3 regions of the Enterobacter cloacae complex sp. HYC074_NIDB genome follow, and region 3 is predicted to be linked to each of the others. Evidence: predicted binding sites of a transcription regulator. Region 3 holds the regulator's gene; each other region holds the start of a gene.
What was found. Region 3 encodes PurR, which represses purine synthesis genes. Its sites were predicted from a motif close to CANGCAAACGTTTGCNTG; they were not measured.
Positions count from the first base shown of each region.

Region 1: a site for PurR is predicted at 1,023-1,040, ahead of purT (formate-dependent phosphoribosylglycinamide formyltransferase). Genes of this name have one in related genera too.
Region 2: a site for PurR is predicted at 923-940, ahead of O1724_RS05150 (nucleoside-specific channel-forming protein Tsx). Genes of this name have one in related genera too.

Region 1 is NZ_CP114214.1:2,848,316-2,850,584, reverse strand. It holds gene purT (formate-dependent phosphoribosylglycinamide formyltransferase) at 1-989, opposite strand, end outside; gene O1724_RS13890 (tellurite resistance TerB family protein) at 1,161-1,811, shown strand; gene ptrB (oligopeptidase B) at 1,887-2,269, shown strand, end outside.
Region 2 is NZ_CP114214.1:1,071,679-1,073,947, reverse strand. It holds gene nrdR (transcriptional regulator NrdR) at 1-118, opposite strand, end outside; gene O1724_RS05155 (SadB/YajI family lipoprotein) at 271-810, shown strand; gene O1724_RS05150 (nucleoside-specific channel-forming protein Tsx) at 1,079-1,963, shown strand; gene O1724_RS05145 (helix-turn-helix transcriptional regulator) at 2,082-2,269, opposite strand, start outside.
Region 3 is NZ_CP114214.1:2,101,769-2,104,037, forward strand. It holds gene punR (DNA-binding transcriptional activator PunR) at 1-524, shown strand, start outside; gene purR (HTH-type transcriptional repressor PurR) at 542-1,567, opposite strand; gene cydH (cytochrome bd-I oxidase subunit CydH) at 1,865-1,954, shown strand; gene O1724_RS10430 (MFS transporter) at 2,116-2,269, shown strand, end outside.

The DNA of each region.
Region 1 (2,269 bases), 750 kb from region 3:
AGCTGCGGCAGGATCACCGCGGAGGCTGCCGGGCCGTATTGACGGATGCCGCCAACCGGCAGGCCGAGGAAAGCGCGCACGTGCAGCGCGAACTCGGAGAGATCCTGTGAAATCAGTGTAACCATCCCGGTATCGTGCGGGCGAGGGGAGACTTCGCTGAAGATCACCTCGTCGCCGCAAACAAACAATTCCACGCCGAACAGGCCGTAGCCGCCCAGCGCCAGCACCGTCTTGCGGGCGATCTCCTGCGCGCGTGCCAGCGCCAGCGCGCTCATCTGCTGCGGCTGCCAGGATTCTCGATAATCGCCGTCTTCCTGACGATGACCAATCGGGTCGCAGAAATAAACGCCGTCCACGGCACTGACGGTAAGCAGGGTAATTTCGAAATCAAACTTCACCACGCCTTCCACGATGACGCGCCCGGCACCGGCACGACCGCCCTGCTGGGCATAGTCCCAGGCCTGGTCCAGCGTGCTGCTGTCGCGGATAAAGCTCTGCCCTTTGCCGGAGGAGCTCATTACCGGCTTAATGATGCACGGGTAGCCAATCTCTTCGACGGCCTGGAGAAACGCAGCTTTATCCCCGGCAAAACGGTAGCTGGAGGTCGGGAGCTGTAATTCTTCTGCCGCCAGGCGACGAATGCCTTCCCGGTTCATGGTCAGTTTTGCCGCAGTGGCGCAAGGCACTACGCGCTGGCCTTCCTGCTCAAGGGCAACCAGCATCTCAGTGGCAATGGCCTCAATTTCAGGCACCACGAAATCCGGTTTTTCCTCGGCAATTAACGCCCGCAGGGCATTGCCGTCAAGCATATCGATGACGTACGAGCGATGCGCAACGTGCATGGCAGGGGCGTTCGCGTAACGGTCCACTGCAATCACCTCCACGCCCAAACGCTGGCATTCAATGGCCACTTCTTTACCCAGTTCACCCGATCCCAACAGCATGACGCGCGTCGCGGCAGGGCGCAGCGCGGTTCCTAAACGAGTCATAAAAATCCCCCTGAAAAAGATGCGGGCAGTATAAACGAAAACGTTTGCGTCTGTCTTGTATGGGGATAACCGGACAAGGGGGAAATTTGCGCTTCTTTAGCACTGACAGACATTTCCTGACACCTGCTCGCTTAGGCTGTGAAGATTACGCACTGTTACGTGAGGAAAAATATGTCAGGCTGGATGAATCAACTGCAATCCCTGTTGGGACAAAAAGGCTCGTCGTCGGGCGAGCAGGGTCTAAGCAAGCTGCTGGTGCCGGGTGCGCTTGGCGGGCTGGCCGGTTTGCTGGTTGCCAATAAATCATCGCGGAAACTGCTTACCAAATACGGTACCGGCGCGCTGCTGGCGGGTGGAGGGGCTATTGCAGGCTCCGTCTTATGGAACAAATACAAAGACAAGGTGCGCAGCGCGCATCAGGATGAACCGCAGTACGGGAAGCAGGTATCGCCGTTAGATTTACGCACCGAGCGCCTGATCCTCGCCCTGGTCTTTGCAGCCAAGAGCGACGGGCATATTGATGCCAGTGAACGTGCCGCAATTGAACAGCAGATGCGGGAAGCGGGCGTTGAGGAGCAGGGCAGGGCGCTGGTGGCGCAGGCCATTGAACAGCCGCTCGATCCGCAGCGTCTGGCGCAAGGCGTGAAAAACGAAGAAGAGGCGCTGGAACTCTATTTTCTGAGCTGTGCCGCCATCGATATCGATCACTTTATGGAGCGCAGCTACCTGAACGCCCTGGGCGATGCGCTGAAGATCCCCCAGGACGTTCGCGAGGGAATTGAGCAGGATATTCAGCAGCAGAAGCAGACTCTCGCGGGCTAGAAGGCCATGTTTCGCTTGCATCATACGCGTGTTTTGCCAACCTTATAGGATGTAAAACGAAAAAGTAAGAATGCCATGCCTCCAAAAGCCCGACGTACTCCTTATGCGATCACCACGCATGGCGATACGCGTATCGATAACTACTACTGGCTGCGGGACGATTCTCGTTCCCGGCCAGAGGTGCTCGACTATCTGCACGAGGAAAACGACTATGGCCGCCAGGTCATGGCCAGCCAGCAGGCGCTTCAGGATCAGCTCCTGAACGAAATGGTGCAGCGTATCCCCCAGCGTGATGTCTCTGCCCCGTGGTGCAAAAACGGTTATCGCTATCGCCATATTTATGAGCCGGGAAACGAATATCCCATCTACCAGCGCCAGTCTGTGCTGAGCGCCGAGTGGGACGAATGGGAGATCTTGCTGGATGCCAACAAACGTGCTGCCCACAGTGAGTTTTATAC
Region 2 (2,269 bases), 1.0 Mb from region 3:
TGGTAAAACGCTCGTTGCACACCAGACACTGCCGACGACGACGCACGGAAGACCCTTCGCCTACAAGACGTGAGTCGATGACTTTGGTATCCACAGCGGAGCAAAATGGGCAATGCATACGATGTCCCTGTTATCTGGTTAACTGATTTCTATTTTACCCTGAACTGGCCCGACAACAAAGGAAGAGCTTTTTGAGACAAAGGATCTATGCCTGACGGCACTATCCTGTCTACCATTGCAGCAATCTGTGATTTCAAGGAATTAAACGCAATGACAAGACGTTACCTGAAAATAGTGCTGGTGGGGAGCCTGTTCACGCTTAGCGCCTGCGCACAGCAAAGCGAAGTCCGCGAGATGAAACAAAGCGTGAATACGCTTAACGTGGCGATGGACAAACTTAATAAAGAAACCGTGAAGATCACCCAGCAGAACGCGCTGAATGCCAAATCCAGCAATGGCGTTTATTTATTGCCAGGTGCAAACACGCCCGCGCGTCTGAACAGCCAGATTGGCACGCTAAAGATGTCTCTGGTGAATGTTGCAGCGAATGCCGATGGTACTCGCGCAACATTACGCATTCAGGGTGAGTCCAACGATCCGCTGCCCGCGTTCAGCGGCACCGTAGAGTGGGGCCAGATTCAGGGCACCACGGAGAGCTATCAGGAAGTGAACGTGAAGAATCAGCTCTTCACCGCCCCCGCCAGCACGCTGGCGCCGAGCGATGTTGACATCCCGCTCCAGCTGAGCGGACTGACGCCAGAACAGCTGGGCTTTATCCGTATTCACGACATTCAACCCGCCGCGCAATAACCCGCCCTTTTAGCGGAGTGAAATGTCACTCCGCTAACATTTACATTTCGTATGGATTGGCAACATAAATGATTGCCGCTACAATCGCGCCCGTCTAAAGTACGCAAACGTGAACGCAATCGATTACGTATGTGAGAGATATGTGAAACAACACATATTTTTGTGAGCAAGGATTCCTATAATAGGCTCCGCAGAAACACGAAATATTTAGAAACGCAATTCGCGCATTTTTCACTCCCGGAAGGGAATTTCAATCAGTGGCATGATTATGAAAAAAACATTACTCGCAGCCGGTGCAGTTCTGGCACTGTCCTCCTCTTTCACTGTTAACGCAGCGGAAAACGACAAACCACAATACCTCTCCGACTGGTGGCACCAGAGCGTTAACGTGGTAGGCAGCTACCATACCCGTTTCGGACCGCAGATCCGTAACGATACTTACCTCGAGTACGAAGCATTCGCTAAAAAAGACTGGTTTGATTTCTATGGCTACATGGACGCACCGGTATTCTTCGGCGGTAACACCGACGCGAAAGGTATCTGGAACCACGGTTCCCCACTGTTCATGGAGATCGAACCACGCTTCTCCATTGATAAACTGACTGGTACCAGCCTGGCGTTTGGTCCGTTCAAAGAGTGGTATTTCGCAAACAACTACATCTACGACATGGGCCGCAACAAGTCCGGTCGCCAGAGCACCTGGTATATGGGTCTGGGTACAGACATTGAGACTGGCCTGCCGATGAGCCTGTCCATGAACGTCTACGCAAAATACCAGTGGCAGAACTACGGCGCTGCGAACGAGAACGAGTGGGATGGCTACCGTTTCAAAGTGAAATACTTTGTGCCAATTACCCAACTGTGGGGCGGCAACCTGAGCTATATCGGCTTCACCAACTTTGACTGGGGTTCAGACCTGGGCGATAACGATTTCCGCGACCTGAACGGCAGAAAAGCGCGCACTAACGACTCCATCGCGTCCAGCCACATCCTGGCGCTGAACTACGATCACTGGCACTACTCTGTTGTTGCGCGTTACTGGCACAACGGTGGTCAGTGGAACGACGACGCCAGCCTGAACTTCGGCAACGGCGACTTCAGCGTTCGTTCTACCGGTTGGGGCGGTTACCTGGTCGTGGGTTACAACTTCTAATCAGTGCGGGATTGTGCGGGCTGGTGCCCTCACCCCTTCCCTCTCCCACGGGAGAGGGCGCAAACACAAAAAACGGCAACATCGTTGCCGTTTTGCTTTTACCTCGCCACCCGGCTTTTTACTGCTTCACCTTGCGCAAAAAATCCGCCAGCGACCTGTCCGCGCTTTCGCTAAAGTGTCTTTCCGTCAGCGTAATATGCAAACACCGGTCGAGACGGAAGCAGCGATAGTCATCGCGCCGTTCACACCACGCGGCCAGCAGCCAGTGCTCACCCCAGAAGAACAGCCCCAGCGGCTGAACCTCAC
Region 3 (2,269 bases):
TCAACGGCGTCTGGGATGCGCTGGCGGACGGCAGGGCGGAGATGGCGATTGGTGCAACCCAGGCGATCCCGGTTGGTGGGCGCTACGCGTTTCGCGACATGGGCATGCTGAGCTGGACCTGCGTGGTCGCGCGCGATCACCCGCTGGCAGCGCTGGAAGGGCCGCTGAGCGATGACACATTACGCAACTGGCCCTCGCTGGTGCTGGAAGATACCTCCCGCTCGCTGCCCAAGCGCATTACCTGGTTGCTGGATAATCAGCGCCGCGTGGTCGCGCCGGACTGGGAGTCGTCAGCCACCTGTCTGAGCGCGGGGCTGTGCGTTGGCATGGTGCCGGTGCATTTTGCGCGCCCGCGCATCGACGCGGGAGAGTGGGTGGCTCTGACGCTGGAAAACCCCTTCCCGGATGCCGCATGCTGTCTGACGTGGCAGCAAAACGACGTCTCGCCCGCCATGGCCTGGCTGCTGGATTATCTGGGAGACAGCGAAACGCTGAACCGGGAGTGGTTGCGGGAACCAGCATAGCTGGCCCCGGAAAGTGATTAACGACGGTAGTCGCGGAACGGACCGTCCGCAACGGAACGGCGTTCTATCAGGCGCGGGTGAACTTCAATGGACTGGGACTGTTCACGCTTGTTGACGATCCTGTCCAGAAGCATGTTGAAGGCCGTTTCACCCAGCGAATCTTTCGGCTGGTGAATGGTGGTCAGCGCCGGGGTAAAGAAGCGGGCGTTGCGCACGTTGTCATAGCCGATCACCGAGATATCCTGGGGGACGCGCAGGCCGAGTTCATCTGCCGCGCATAGCGCGCCCATCGCCATGATGTCACCGCCGCAGAACACCGCGGTAGGGCGATGCGGCTGGGAGACGATCTGCTGCATGGCGCGATAGCCTGACTCCGGCTCGAAGTCGCCCTGAACAATCCAGTTTTCCGGCACGGTGATCAGCGCCTCTTCCATCGCTTTCATGAAACCGGCCAGACGGCCAGCACCGGTGTTACGCTCCAGAGGTCCCGGGATCACGCCAATTTCACGATGACCGCGTTCTACCAGATAACGCCCCGCCATGTAGCCGCCTTCAAAGGCGTTATCAATAACGGAGTCGGTGAAGTCTGCGCGCGCCTCGCCCCAGTCCATGACCACCATCGGAATGTGGCGATACTCTTCCAGCATGGAAAGGACCGACTCAGGGTATTCAGAACACATTACCAGAAGACCGTCGACGCGCTTTTGCGCCATCATTGACAGGTAAGCGCGCTGTTTTTCAATGTTGTTCCACGCATTGCCCAGAATCAGGGTATAGCCTTTCTGGAAGCAGTTTTTTTCAACGGCTTCGATGATTTCAGCAAAATAGGCCGCTTCACTGCTGGTGGCCAGCAGGCCAATCGATTTGGTGTGATTAACCTTCAGGCTGCGGGCGACGGCACTTGGCGAGTAGTGCAGTTCTTTGATTGCCGCCCAGACGGCATTACGCGTCTCTTCAGCGACGAAACGCGTTTTGTTAATAACATGTGATACGGTTGTAGTGGAAACGTTTGCGCGTTTTGCTACGTCTTTAATTGTTGCCATTAAATGTCACTCCAGACCATATCCTAAGCTCCTGAAAAAATTGAAGGTAAACGTTTGCCTTCTCTCACCCATATTACGCAAACATGAGTTGCGACACGCCGGGAAAACGACACAGGACGTCAGGAGGGGGTCAGTGGCCGGTACGCTAATAAATTTAGCGTGGAATTTTGTCCTATCTTGATGAAAAGGGGAAGAGGTAAAGTGGATATCCGTTTAAATCCTGGAAGATTTTTGACCTGAACTGTGTAAAAATGAGCAAGCTCACTTTTCGTAGGGTGAATAAAAGGAGAAAAATTGATGAGTACCGATCTGAAGTTTTCGCTGTTTACCACCATTGTTGTTCTTGCTCTGATTGTTGCCGGTGGTTTAACCGCTGCACTGCACTGATTCAGGCGGAGGGAGAACCTTCTCCCTCTCTTGCCGCTATTGTTACCTCTCCGGCAAAAATCTTTTGCCAAAATGTTAACTTCTCATTTTTTGTGATTGATGTCATGCTTTTGACTTCTTAGTTCTGTGCCGGGTTATGGCACGGTATCCGGAGCCTCTTCATGAAAATCAATTTTCCCCTGCTGGCCCTGGCGATTGGCGCCTTTGGGATTGGCACCACTGAATTCTCCCCGATGGGGTTATTGCCTGTTATCGCCCGGGGGGTAGACGTCTCTATCCCTGCGGCCGGTATGTTAATTAGCGCCTACGCGATCG